Regions from separate parts of the Halobacillus sp. AWM4_238 genome, predicted to be linked through region 2. Evidence: riboswitches for the same ligand, from Rfam matches in the RefSeq annotation. Region 2 holds a riboswitch; each other region holds the start of a gene.
What was found. A riboswitch is a leader RNA that binds a small molecule or an ion and turns the genes downstream of it on or off. The one in region 2 is predicted to bind thiamine pyrophosphate.
Positions count from the first base shown of each region.

Region 1 (4,791 bases), 1.5 Mb from region 2:
ATCGGCTGGCTCGCGATCGAACTTTATCATGACTGGATCCAACCCCTATCCTTTTCTACTTACAGGGATGCGATGTGGATCCTCGTGTTGATCACATTCATTTTTATAAGTGCAAGCCTGTTCCGGCACCGGAAAGCAGCGGTTGCCTGAGCCCCTTCACTCCAGTGGGGGCTCTTTTCTTTTTACCGTCGTGTAAGAGATGAGTTCCCCCCACCCTCTTCCCTTCGAGTCCATCAACCCGCTGATGAATGATACCCAGTACCACATGCCCTGGGTAAGGATGACCGGACCGAATCCTAAGACGGCACGCAGGAAGGTCTGGAGGAAGTTCGGCGGCTTGCCTGAATTGGAGTGGATGGTGAGATTCGTCAGGAGCATGCCGATTGTCCTCCCTTTCGCAAGCAGCGGGATCAGAAGGAGCAGTGCGACATGGATGATGATGAAGGCTTTCCAAAAGACGGGGTTGGGATCGAAGCCGCGCCCTGTGTCCTGTGTTGCTGTATAGAGGATCGCGAGGAAGCCGGATACTAAGAGTTCAAGTCCTGTGCCTATGAATCTGAGGAACAAGTTTCTTTCGGACATAAGTGTCCCTCCTTTCTGTGTTGTATTCTATGGGTTTTTGTAGTCATCGGTTTGCCCATTCACCCAGAACGAAGGAAAAGAGATGGAGCTTTTGCCCCATCTCTTTTTCAATGACTATCCTTTTTTCAGCTTTCGAAGCCCTTTTTATGTCCTGTTTCACACTAAATTTCAATCGGAATGTGCTCCTTCGACAAATTGTGCGTTTTCTGTCATAGCATTCTCCCCTCACTTTCTTTATACTGGATTAGGATTCTATAAAGTTATTATGAAAGGATCGATACCATGAAGAAATTCAATTACGTCCCATGGGTCGTGGGACTTTCCATCGCTATCAACCTGATCGTTGTGGCCTTATTGTTCTTACCGAAAATCGATGGGGATCTCGGATTCAACATCAAGCTCCTGCCCCTCTTGAATGCGGTCCTCAATTCCTTTACGTTTGTGTTCCTGTTGGCTGCGTTGTTCATGATCATCAGGAAAAATGTAAAGTGGCACAAGCGCTTCATTTTCGCGGCGTTCACATCGACGGCTCTTTTCCTCATTTCGTACTTGACGTACCATTCGATGGCGGAGTCGACGTCCTTCGGCGGTGAAGGAATCGTTGCGACGATCTATTATTTCATTTTGATCACCCATATCGTACTGGCGGCGCTCATCGTTCCCCTCGCCCTGCTCACGTTGTTCCGCGGGCTTGCGATGAAGGTGGATAAGCACAGGAAGATTGCGAGATGGACAATGCCGCTTTGGCTGTATGTCAGTTTGACGGGCGTCATCGTATACTTGATGATCTCCCCTTATTATTGATGAACGACAAGAAGCGGCAAAGCGCCTGTCTTTTTGTCGAAAGTCTTTCCTTTCTTATTGGAGGATATTATTGTAAGATAATAGTTAGATAGACATTGAAAAGGTTTTCCTTTATTTTTTTGCTCGTCACGTTTCATTTTTCCTATCCGGGGAAAATATACCATTTAGGTCAAAATTTAAGGAGACAATCATGGACTTACTCCAATTTATGAAAAATGAAGGTTTCACAGCTGCCAAGTTCTCCTCGTTGACTGGTGATGATGTCCAATTGATTTTGGATGATGTGACCTCCACGGAAGACCTGTATCGATTGATGGAAGCGACGCCGACCTCCGTCTCGTATTACCCCTATGAACGTGTCCCTTATTTCGATTGTTTCATAGATCACAACGTATTGAAGCTGCGTTTATCCAAAGCATGATCCTACGCTCCGGTCGACTGCGGTTGACCGGAGCTTTCTGTTTTTTTACGAAAATGGTGGTTTACAAATCTACGACTCTCCGCTAGGATGGATTCAAAGGACAACAACTGCATACGCATCAGGCACTAGGGGAGCTGCACGAAGCGGCTGAGAGGAATGGATTCCGACCCTTGGAACCCGAACTAGATAATACTAGCGTGGGGAAGTGCGGTCGTCATTCACAAGGACCTTTTTCAGAATTTCCTTACTAGAATGGGTAGACTGCATTCCCGGCGGATGCAGTTTTTTTGTGCTCAAAAAAAGGAGGAATAGAAATGGATAACAACAATTGTGGAACGTCAAGAATCGCGGGGTGCTCCTTCTCGGTCCACCCGATGTCAGACCAATTCGTGGAGTACATCAAGGACAGTTTGAAAGAAGTGGACAGCTCAAAAGTGTGGATGAAGACGGATGACGTTACGACGACGGTTCGTGGCCGGATGGAGCATGTCTTCGATGTTACGGAAGCGATTCTTTTACATATCGCGAAAACGGGTGTGCATGTCGCATTCCAAGGCACCTTTTCCATCGGCTGTCCGGGAGATTCGTCCGGGGACGTGCCTATGGATGAATCAGAGGAACGCTTGAACAAGCCGCAGTCCAAAGAAATCGAACAGCGGATCGCAGCAAAATTCTCCCTCTACCCAATGGGTGGCGGCGATTATATGGACACCATCTACAGACAGATCGAAGCGATGAAAGAAAAAGGCGTCGAAGTTACGCCCGCTCACTACTCGACCCGCCTGGACGGAGATACGCGCGACATTTTCACAGGACTTGAGGATGTATTCAGAGAGACGGAAGCGAGCGGTTCTTCTCATACAGTGATGACCGTGACGGTCTCGGCCAACAGCCCTTCCCATAAGGATGAGCGCGCATGAACAGTTGGAAGTTAAAAGAAATCGTCGTCATGTCCGTCCTTTCTGTCGTCTTCGCCGTCGTATATCTCGCGTTCCTGCCGGTCGGAAAAATCCTCGTCGGTTTCTTCGGACCGATCGGCTATGACCTCATCTTCGGCATCTGGTTCATCGTCTCGATCATTGCGGCCTATATCATCCGCAAACCCGGCGCCGCGTTTTTATCCGAAACGATTGCCGCAGCGGTCGAAGTGCTGCTCGGCAATGCGGTCGGTCCGATGCTGCTTGTTTCAGGGATGATCCAGGGGCTCGGGGCAGAATCCGCCTTCGCGATGACGAGGTACAAGCGGTATGACCTGTTCACCCTCATGCTTGCCGGTGTGATGGCGGCCGTGTTCAGCTTCGTCTGGGGCTACTTCCTCTCAGGATTCGCAGCGCTCAGCAAAGGGTACGTCGTTGCCATGTTCATCGCCCGCGTCATCAGTGGGGCGCTCATCTCAGGTGTCGCTGGAAAAGCGCTCAGTGATGCCTTAGCGAAGACCGGCGTCCTTTCAAGCTTTGCGTTAGGAAAAGAATACCGAAGGAAGCGAGCCGCATGAAGCATGAAGTGATACGCGTCGAAGGCCTCACCCTCTTTTATGAGGAAAGACAGGAACCTGTGCTGTCAAGCCTCGACTTTTCCATCGAAGAAGGAGAAAGCGTCCTCCTCCTCGGTCCGAGTGGGTCCGGGAAAAGCTCGCTCACCCATAGTTTGAACGGACTCTATCCACGCGAACTGGATGGTTCCATGAAAGGTGAGATTCTCGTAAAAGGAAGACGGACAGATTCTTACCGTGCGGGGGCCATGGCGCAGAACGTCGGCGTCGTTTTCCAAGATCCTGAGACGCAATTCTGCATGATCACGGTCGAAGACGAAGTGGCTTTCGGGTTGGAAAACTTGAATACGCCTCATACGTCGATGGTGGGAAAAGTGGACAAGGCCCTGCGTCAGGTCGGGATGGAAGAATACAAAACAGCGGACATCTCCTCCCTCTCCGGGGGACAGAAGCAGAAAGTTGCCCTTGCCTGCATCCTCGCGATGGAGCCTGATGTTTTGATCCTCGATGAACCGACAGCCAATCTGGACCCGATCGCAAGGAAGGAATTCATTCAGCTTTTGACAACATTGAAAGAGGAACTCTCATTCACTCTGCTTGTCATCGAGCATAAGTTGGACGGCTGGTTGAACTTGTTGGAACGAGTTCTTGTCATCGATGAAGATGGGAAGCTCGCCTACGATGGTCCGCTTCACGACCATTTGAAAACGTATGCTCGTGAAATCCATGAGATGGGCATCCAGCTTCCTTACGCGACAAGGACAGCTCTGGAACAAGGCTGGCCTGCCCCCTACCCGCTTCACATCGAAGAAATGCCGTCAAAAGAAACATTCAAAGCCCCTGCCCCATCCGCACAGACGGGTGACGCATGGTTGCAAGCAGAGGATGTGCATTGGAAGTCGATTTTGCGGAACATCGATGTCACCATCCATGAAGGGGAATGGATTGCGATCGTCGGTGAAAACGGGAGTGGAAAGTCTTCGTTGTCGAGAATCCTTGCAGGCATCGGGTCATCGAGCACAGGAACCGTTACCCTGCATGGCCGTCCCATGAAGAAATGGAAAGAACAGGACCTTCGAACAGAGATCGGCTATGTGTTCCAAAACCCGGAACACGAGTTCATTACCGATCGCGTCTATGACGAAGTTGCCTTCAGTCTCCGTCATGCCGGGATGAAGGAAGATGAGTGGACCAAAATTGTCGAAGAAACGTTAGCGTTCTGCCGTTTGGAAGGACTCGCAAATCAGCATCCTTTCCTTCTAAGTCAAGGACAGAAAAGACGGTTGAGTGTTGCAACGATGATCGTCGAGGACCAGCGAATACTGTTCCTCGATGAACCGACGTTCGGACAGGATGAAAAGTCGACCGCTGACTTGATGTCCCTCTTAAAACAGAAGCACGAAAATGGAACGACAGTTGTGATGATTACGCATGATATGGAGCTCGTGGACAACTATGCGACAAGGGTGCTTGTCATGAAAGATGGCGAAAT
Region 1 is NZ_JBSWSY010000002.1:1,300,817-1,305,607, forward strand. It holds gene ACXACN_RS06605 (hypothetical protein) at 1-150, shown strand, start outside; gene ACXACN_RS06610 (RDD family protein) at 157-582, opposite strand; gene ACXACN_RS06615 (DUF420 domain-containing protein) at 865-1,386, shown strand; gene ACXACN_RS06620 (hypothetical protein) at 1,577-1,807, shown strand; TPP riboswitch at 1,925-2,028, shown strand; gene ACXACN_RS06625 (YkoF family thiamine/hydroxymethylpyrimidine-binding protein) at 2,122-2,727, shown strand; gene ACXACN_RS06630 (ECF transporter S component) at 2,724-3,302, shown strand; gene ACXACN_RS06635 (ABC transporter ATP-binding protein) at 3,299-4,791, shown strand, end outside.
Region 1: linked by a shared signal. The riboswitch ahead of ACXACN_RS06625 (YkoF family thiamine/hydroxymethylpyrimidine-binding protein) and the one ahead of thiW (energy coupling factor transporter S component ThiW) in region 2 are both predicted to bind thiamine pyrophosphate.

Region 2 (4,791 bases):
CAAATCAGTATTTTGATCGTTATTACATCGATGTTTTGAATGGGCATGAGACTTCGCGGGAAGGAACACTTGTAGAAACAGAGATGGATAGTGATCATCCACTTCGTCATTACATTGAAACTTATGAAATCGCAGGTCAGCAGTGCTATCAGCTTACGATTTTATCAAACTATAAGAAACAGGGATATATTTTATTCAAACCCAAAGATATAAAGGATTTAACGTGGGTGAACTTTCACATCTTAGAACATGCGCTTACGGCCTGTGCTTTATATTTTGTCAAAGAAAATGCGATTGAAATGACCGAAATCAGGCTCAAAGATAACTTTTTGCTGGATTTAGCTAAGCAGGAAAGGGAGATGGACAGAGCCCTTTTATCCAAAGCGCAGCTTCTAGGTTATGATTTAGAGAAGCCTTATATTTGTCTCGTCGGCCACATCCGTTTTATTCAGTCAGAGGAAGAACGGACCACTTCGTCTGTGCCTCAAGTCAAATCGTCATCCATCAACAGCAGGAATTATTATATTCAGAAGGAAGTCACGCATGCAGGAGATGCGCTGCACAGAAGGACGATGACCACTTTTGATGAAGGGGAGGTCATTGTTTATTTGGAAACGGATCGCCCGGATTACGAAGAAACAGCGAATCAGTTTCTTGACCTGATTGAGCGGAGGCTGCATGAGTTATTGAAAGGGGTTACGATTAGCTGGGGGATTTCCTGCCATAAAGGTGGGTATCAAACTTTTCATAAAAGCTATGAGGAAGCGGAGACGGCATTGAAAATCGGTCAGCAGCATGAAGAAGGGGAGCGGACGTTTTTCAATGATACCAGGATGAATCGCCTGCTTATGGCACTTTCCCACGAAGAAGAAATCGGAGTGATTGTTTCCGACACGTTAGAGAAACTGATCGATTATGATCAGAAACGGCAGACAGAATTGATTCATACATTTATGGTTTACAACAAATACAACAGCAATGTCAGTCAAACAGCGAGAGCGTTGAATCTGCACCGGCAATCCTTACTGCATAGATTGAGAAACATTGAACATTTGACCGGACTATCTCTTCTCAATGCAGATGATCTTTTTTTGTTGGAACTTAGCGTGAGGTTATGGCTTTTGAAAAAAGTGGATGCATAGAGCGCTCCCGATGGCGCTCTACTTTTCATCTTTGACCGTCGTTTTCCATACTCCCTGGCTTCCCCCGCGTCGATCCAGCTTCACGGTCCACTGGTCGGACTCTTCATCAAAGGAGAGCAAAGAAACGATCAGCACATCTGTTTGTTCTGGTTCTGTTTCGGATAACGCTGTAGAAAGAGCTTCGGAAGCTTTTAAATCCGCTCCTTGAACTTCACTCATTTCAAGCTCCTGGACTTTTTCAGCTGTGGCTTGTTCTGGATAGGACTCAGCGATCTCCCCATCTACCCAGACCTCGACCTGTTTGCCGATCCATAGACCTTCAGGAGCTCCGGAGACCCACATGGCGCGTCCTTCCTCCCCTGATCCATTATCCATTGGTGTGACAACCAGGATCCGGTCCTCATCCTGATTCATGACAAAACCACTCATGTCCGGATCAGATGCTTCCACTTCATTCTGGTCTACTTCTTCTGTCTTAGAAATTCCACATGCACTAAGGAATAAAGAGGAAACCATGAACATACCAAGAATCCATCTCATTTTCATTATTCACACACTCCTTATCTTCTTATGTTGACGTATGAGCGGAAGGAAAAGTTTCACATGACAGAAACATCCAATTTTGTTATGATGAAAATCACCAAGCGAATAAGATTATGAAACTACTAGGGGAGCCTGAATGGGCTGAGAGGAAAGCGAACAAGTTTTCCGACTCTTACGAACCTGATCTGGTTAATACCAGCGGAGGGAAGTAGTCTGATGATACGTATATCGACTTACTTCATACCAGGCCAGGTCCTCTAAGGATCTGGCTTTTTTATTTGACTCCATTCAGCTCCTGTAAGGAAATCCTGTAAGGAAAGGTGGTGAAAGATGAAAAAGACTAAATTACTCACAACGATGGCTGTGCTTGTTGCCATTGGAACGCTTGGTGCTCAATTCCTTTGGTTCCCGGCTGGAATCGCGAAAGCTTATCCAGTTCAGCATGCGGTAAATGTGATAGCGGCGGTGGTTCTTGGACCCGTACCGGCGGTCGTGATCGCGTTTGTCATCGGGCTCTTACGATTCTTATTAGGGCTCGGCACCTTTCTTGCTTTTCCAGGCGGAATGTTTGGTGCATTCATGGCAGGGCTTTGTTACCGGATGTACGAAAGAAAAAGGTCTGCGGTCGTTGGTGAAGTGCTCGGTACTGGAGTGCTCGGGGCTTTAGCATCTGCTCCACTGGCATACGTCCTGATGGGAAGTTCAGTAGGTGTTTTCGCGTTTGTACCATCTTTTGTCGTAAGCAGTGTCTCGGGGGCTTTGATTGCTGCCTTCATTTTATCACGAGTGAAAGTTGAAAACATGATCTTACAACCATAATACACGGAAACTGCTAGGGGCGCGAGTATTCGCTGAGATAAGGAGACATTCCTTGGTCCCTCAATACCTGATCCGGGTCATGCCGGCGGAGGAAAGTAGTATCGATCCCCTTCTGTCCTCTAGTAGCTTCCGAGAATAATAGGAGGCTTTATCGTGTCTTTTTCCAATCAATTGAGAAATGAAAATCAAGACATCTATCAAAAAATCTTCACTCATCCCTTTGTCCAGTGTATTGGAAAAGGGATTGTCTCAAAAGAAGCGTTAACTCACTATATCAAGGCTGATTATGAGTATTTGAACGCCTTTATGCACGTCTATGGAATAGCTATATCCAAGTCTCCGGGAAGAGAAGACATAAAGCTGTTCAATGAACAGATCGATTTTATCCTGAACAGCGAAGTCCATCCTCATCATAATTTTTGTGAACAGATTGGCGTTTCCTATGAAGAACTGCAAGGATATCCATTGCCGCCAACCGCTGATCACTATATGAAACACATGCTTTTTCATGCCCATCATGGCGGCATTGGAGAAATATTAGCAGCCTTGCTTCCGTGCCCGTGGACCTATTATGAAATCGGAGTCGAGCTTATGAACAGCTATCAGCCAGGACCTGAACATCCTTTTCTTCCTTGGATCGAGTTTTACGCAGATGAGGAAGTGAAGAGCCTGACCACGGTGTTATGTGAGCGTCTGGATCAGTATGCGGAACGTGCCTCTGAAGCAGAAAAGAAGCGGATGAGAGAAGCATTTCGTAAAAGTTGTCAGCTGGAATATGCCTTTTGGGATATGGCTTATACGCAAGAGCAATGGCCTTGCGAAAAGGAGGGTGTGAGATGAGACAAGTCTCATGTGCGTTGACGATCGCCGGTACCGATCCCAGCGGGGGTGCCGGTATTCAAGCAGACTTGAAAACCTTTCAGGAGTTAATGAGTTATGGCATGAGTGTTGTCACCTCAGTCGTATCCCAAAACACGACAGGAGTGAAGGACGTTCATCATCTGCCGGACCCATTCATTTTGAGTCAGCTGAGAGCTATTTCAGAAGACATGCCTGTTCAAGCGCTGAAGACAGGAATGATTGCTAATAAGAGCATGATGAAAGTCATTAGCGAGTGGTTGGATGAAGTGGATGCTCCTTATGTCATGGATCCTGTTATGGTTGCTCAGAGCGGGGACCCGTTGATTGAAAAAGAAGATCAACGTTTTTTGAAAGAATATCTCGTACCGAAAACATCGCTCGTCACGCCCAACATCCCTGAAACGGAAGTGCTCGTCGGTGAGAAAATTGAAACAGAGGCGGATATGAAAGAAGCGGCCGAAGTGATCGTAACTGAATTAGGAGCAGGCGCGGCACTTGTCAAAGGAGGGCACCTCAAAGGAAGAGCCGTTGACTTTTTATACGATGGTGAACGCTTCTATGAATTTGGATCTGAACGTCTTGATTCTACCAATACGCACGGCACAGGGTGTACGTACTCAGCAGCCATTACGGCTTATCTGAGTCAGGGACACGCCTTACCAGAAGCCGTCAAGGAAGCGAAGTACTTTGTGACTGAAGCCATCCGCCACTCCTTTGATTTAGGAAAAGGAAGCGGACCGACCAATCATTTTGCTTTACGTGAGGAGGTTTTCAACCAATGGCTGTAGATATTATCGATAAAGTGAGAGAACAACGCCCGCTGATCCATCACATCACGAATGCGGTCGTCATGAATTTTACAGCGAATGGACTTATTGCTTTCGGAGGATCACCGATAATGGCCAATGCCAAACAGGAAGTGGCAGACGTCACCCGTTTATCACAAGGGCTGTTATTGAATATAGGAACCCTACACGAAGGCCAGGTGGAAGCGATGATCGTTGCAGGCAAGGCCGCCAATGAGAAAGGCATTCCAGTCGTTTTCGACCCCGTCGGCGCCCCTGCCACCCGTTATCGTTCAGACGTATGTCAGCGGATCCTGCAGGAGGTCAAACCGACCGTCATCAAAGGAAACGCAGGCGAACTCGCCCACCTCGTCGACTTGGATGTGGAGACGAAAGGCGTAGACTCTACAGGAGAAGCGGACCGTGAATCCATCGTTCGTTTCGTTGCAGAAAAATATCAGACCGGAGTCGTTTGTACAGGTGAAAAGGATGTGGGGTGGATGGAAGGTGAAGTTTTTGTTAACGAAACCGGTCATCCTCTGCTTGCACAAGTGACAGGATCCGGCTGTTTGTTAGGTTCCTTGCTCACTGCGGGCTTATCAGTCGAAGGCGATCCTTCAGAAAAGGTTCTGGCAACATTG
Region 2 is NZ_JBSWSY010000002.1:2,780,052-2,784,842, reverse strand. It holds gene ACXACN_RS13890 (PucR family transcriptional regulator) at 1-1,142, shown strand, start outside; gene ACXACN_RS13885 (DUF3221 domain-containing protein) at 1,161-1,688, opposite strand; TPP riboswitch at 1,800-1,909, shown strand; gene thiW (energy coupling factor transporter S component ThiW) at 2,016-2,504, shown strand; TPP riboswitch at 2,510-2,615, shown strand; gene tenA (thiaminase II) at 2,658-3,344, shown strand; gene thiD (bifunctional hydroxymethylpyrimidine kinase/phosphomethylpyrimidine kinase) at 3,341-4,153, shown strand; gene thiM (hydroxyethylthiazole kinase) at 4,144-4,791, shown strand, end outside.

Region 3 (4,791 bases), 2.2 Mb from region 2:
AATCAATAAGTGGTAAACCATGTCCATTTTTGCAAGTAATACGTGGCATAGCGAATGAAAGTCAGATTATCCTGATATTCTTTGTAATCCGCTGTGAAATGTCCGTTCTCATTGTTCCAAATGCGATTGAAATAGTCGTTGACGTCGGTAAACACTTGTTCTTCACCATTTCCTTTGATGACAACATCTGCTTCCAAGTTTAAATTGGCAAGGTTTCGCCGCGTGTAGTTGGCAGACCCCGCGATGATGACATCTTCCCCGGGATGGTCGATGTACAGCATTTTCGTGTGATACTGTTCGATATTGACGTCATACCAGCGCAGGTGAATATTCTCATTCCCAAGACGCTGCAACTCGGCCGCTACAGGTAAATTAGGGATGCCGGTCTTTTCATGACCAAACGCCTTCTTGTTCGGGTCCATCACGATGTTAACAGTCGCACCACGATTCGCCGCATCATCGAGCGAGCTCATGATTTTCTTATCAGCCAAATAGTACATCCCGAGCCAGACGGTGTCCCCTTCACCAGCAGCAGACAATTCATCAAGAATGGCTCGATAAATCTTCCCTTCCGTAACAAATTGAGCCGTCAGCGGGCCTTTCTGTTTCTCCCACGAACGATTTTCATATTCAGGAAAATCCGCTTCCCCAGAATAGTTCACGACCGCTTCTTCCGCCTCTAAAATATCCTTAATGATTGGTCCTGTCATCTTGAACGCTACATTTTCATGATACCCGCTGGCATCATGAGGGTTGGCTGTCGAGACGATCGCAGCGTTTTCGGTTACGAGAATTTTCCTATGGTTCGCCTTGATGTTCAACAGCTTCATGTAAGATCGGAGCGACACATCCGGAGCTTCTTTGGCTAGAGGATTCTTGATCCAACCGTTGTCTCCTGTGCCCATCCACGAAAATAACAGCCGCCAGACGCTCGAATATAACGGATTTGAATCCCTCAATTTATTCAAATTGGTCAATACGACATCAACCCCGCCGTCCTCCAGACGCTTGATTGTCTCGGACTCATAAGATCCGTAAACTGTATTGATCTGATCGGTTATAAAGACGACCTTCAGATCAGGGACTTCCTCTTTTCTTTTTAGTATGGCGTCCACTAAATTGCTGGAGATTTGAGGAAATTCGTTCTTTCCATTCGTGTAGCCATTGAATAAAAACATATCGGCAACAATGAAGTCCTCGGCTTCCGAAATCGTCTTGTTGATCTCTTCAAAAACCTGAAGATCATGAACCGTCTTTCCTGCCTCATTTTCGTATGTTAAATCACGATAGAATTCGATATTTTCCATCTCGTGCGTTTCGCCTTCGTAAGAAATCCCCTCAGGCAGTGATTTCCAAGACGTGTGGTAAGCAATCGTAACACTGAGAATAGCTATGATAATGACGATGATCCAAAACCACTTACTTTTCCAAATCCGTTTCAAACGACTCATCATGAAGCCTCCTTATATCGAGTGCTTATCTTATTTTCACTATAATGAACCGTTTCAAACCTGGATACGCGAAAAACATCAAATCATACGCATTTTTATCGACTATATGGAAGGATTTTGGAAGACTCAGATTCGAGATGTATTCGGGGTTCGTTGCTGAGTTGAGCGTCAGGGGTGGTTGGGAAGCTAATCGCTTTCCTTTGGTGATTAAGGCAAGCCAGCTAAAGCTCTGCGGGGTCTCGCCAGCCAATCCATTCCCGCGGGAGTCTCGCAGCTTCCCAACCACCCCATTTGATTATGGGAGAAACGAACCCCTATACCAGGATGGAACATCTTCTATCATAACAACCTATAGTAAGAAAGCGCTCGATAACTAGCGGTTACGATACGATGGAAGATTTGTGTTATAGCTCCCCATAAGCATAGAAAGCACCTAATTATGGAAGTGGTTTCGAGACACTTATCTGACAAAGGGGCGGAGGGGAATGGCGAGACTCCTGCGGGAAAAAAGTGCAGGGTGAGACCCCACAGGACGCAGTCCGAGGAGGCTCACCGCGCTCCCGCGGAAAGCGAGCTATTCCCCGCAGCCCCCATCCACTCAACAAAAGTCTCGAAACGGAGCCTTCAAGAATCGGGAGTGTTTATAGAATTTGAGGACAAAAGGATAATGAAAATCCCCCGCTCGATTTTGATATCGAGCGGGGGATGATTGTTAGTGGCTTAATAGTTTTGGTCGTTTGACAAAAAGGAGACTGACGACGATGCTGCTTAAGATAAACGCCGGGAGCATGTATCCGCCGTTATAGACGAGGGAATACAACCAGACCGGCTGTCCTTCTGGAGCGAACTCACCGTAGAACACGATGCCAGCAAAAAAGTGACCGAAAAAGCGCAGCACACTTCCAATCAGGCAGCCGACAATAATCCATCCGATCAACTGGCGGTACTTATTCGACTTGATCGCATTCCAAAGCGGTTTTGCTACTAGTCCGGCCGTTCCAATGACGGCAAAAGCAACAACATAATCCAGAAACGCCTGAAGAGGGGTCATAATATAGGCGCCTGTCATAATTTGATAGATTCCTAAAAGCAGGCCGGTCGTGATCCCGCCTTTCACTCCCCAGCGGAAGGCCATGATGAACACGGGGACCATGGCAAAGGATACCGATCCTCCCTGTGCCCATAGCTTAAATGAAAGAAACGGGATGATATCCAACAATAATGCGAGAGCTGAAAAAATCGCGATTTCTACTAGAAATAAAACGCCACGATTTCTCATAGTTACATTCCTCCTAAATTTAGACACAAAAAAAGCAACGCCAAATAGGGAAGCTTCCTGATGGAGGAATCCCGCTTTTGCATTGCACCATCAAAAAAGCCGCCATCCCTACGCCAGTATTAACTGACAGGTTCGAAGGGTCTGAATTAAACATTCACTCTCAGCCGGAAGGCTCCCCTTGAAGGCTTTATACCGTTTACTTTTCTTGATTTGTCTCTATTATAATAAACTTTTTACTCGATTACAAAACCTTTTCTATTTCCCGGGCAATCACTTCGTGTTCGTATACATTTGGAAGAATTCCAGGGTACGTTCGATGATCATATCTTTGTCATGGTCCAGTGTCGCCACGTGGTAACTGTTCTCCAGATGGATGATCTCTTTATGTTCAGAAAACACCGATTCAAAAATGACTTCTGAATTGTGGGGTGGCACGACATGGTCTTCATCGGATACGAATATCATGATCGGACAGTGAATTTCATCAAGCCGGTCTCTCACCTTTCCCATCAATGTGACGAGCTCGCCAATCGATTGTACCGGTGTGCGCTCATAGGCAAGTTCAACGGTCTCTGAATCTTTGATATCCGATCCGATCGCGTCTAAAAAGCGTTCGTCTGTTCCCTGGCTGTTTTCAAGTGCAGGAACATCGATCGCCGCATTGATCGGAATGACTCCATCAATATCCCTGTGTTCACTCGCCATATACAAAGCGAGCGTTCCTCCCATCGATAGACCGACGGCGAATATTTTTGAACATCTCTCACTTAACCAGTCATACGCTTGTTCCACGGACTGCACCCAGTCCAAATGAGAGGTTGACTCCATGTCTTCTGGAGTCGTTCCGTGTCCTTTCAAACGTGGACAATAGACAGTGTACCCGGCCCTTGCATACGCTTCTGCTAGAGGCTTCATGCTTTGTGTCGTTCCTGTAAAGCCGTGAGAGATGAGGATGCCGACTTCATTACCCTCGAAGCGCATCTCCTCGGCTCCACGCATCACGTTTTCCATTCAACCCCACTCCTTTCGATTTCTCTTTTCCAAGGATTGTTTGTAACACGGTTTTCTCCAGCCACTTCCATGGAAGCAGTCTTTTGAACCACACATTGGCACGTACGCCTGCACCGATCGGATAGCGGAGTTTCACAAGCGATTCTTTTTCCATCAATCCCACCATCAAATCAGACACATCCTGAGGATTTCCGTGGGTTTCTTTATTCAACGCACTCCACAACCCTTTTATGTAATCAGCGTAAGGAGAATCCGGATCTTCGAGCGCCTCCGGCATTTCAAGACCTGTGGACCAAATATTTGTCTGATAAGAGCCCGGTTCGATCAGGGCGACATCAATGCCGAACGGTTTCACTTCAAAACGGAGACTTTCCGACAACCCTTCCAAGGCGTGTTTGGAAGAAACATAGGCAGACAATCCCGGAAAACCGATCAATCCACTCACACTGCTCACATTCAGAATCTTCCCTCTCCCCTGGTTGCGCATGAACGGCAGCACCGCTTGGGTTACGGCGATTACACCGAAGACATTCGTCTCGAACTGTTTGCGATACGTTTCTAAGGGCACCTGTTCAAGGAATCCCCCGACAGCGTAACCGGCATTGTTGACGAGGATGTCCAATCGGTCCAACGTATTCACTTTTTCCGAAAAACGCTCAAGCGACTGGGCATCTGTCACATCCAAGGGCCATATTTCGATTCGCTTTTGTATCTCCTCCTCGAGCGCCTCATACACCGATGCCTTTTCTATATTTCTCATCGTTGCGATGACACGAAACCCTTTTTCTGCACATTTCACAGCTGTATGGAAACCAAAACCACTGGATGCTCCTGTAATAAGTACGGTTTGATTCATCTTCTGACTCCCCCTTGTGCTAATCGTTACCCCATAACCTTCGATGTCACACCCTTGATCTCCTCTTTCCATAAAAGCGTGGACGCATATTGTATGGTTTTCGTCATATTAATGGTAAAATGGGAGAGGTGATCGACCGAATAAAATTTATAGAAAGGAAGTTTCATATTTTATGAGTACGAACATGAAGCTTC
Region 3 is NZ_JBSWSY010000002.1:542,894-547,684, reverse strand. It holds gene ACXACN_RS02845 (hypothetical protein) at 1-9, shown strand, start outside; gene ACXACN_RS02840 (phospholipase D family protein) at 3-1,451, opposite strand; gene thiT (energy-coupled thiamine transporter ThiT) at 2,164-2,730, opposite strand; TPP riboswitch at 2,819-2,919, opposite strand; gene ACXACN_RS02830 (alpha/beta hydrolase) at 3,001-3,741, opposite strand; gene ACXACN_RS02825 (SDR family oxidoreductase) at 3,695-4,597, opposite strand; gene yfkAB (radical SAM/CxCxxxxC motif protein YfkAB) at 4,770-4,791, shown strand, end outside.
Region 3: linked by a shared signal. The riboswitch ahead of thiT (energy-coupled thiamine transporter ThiT) and the one ahead of thiW (energy coupling factor transporter S component ThiW) in region 2 are both predicted to bind thiamine pyrophosphate.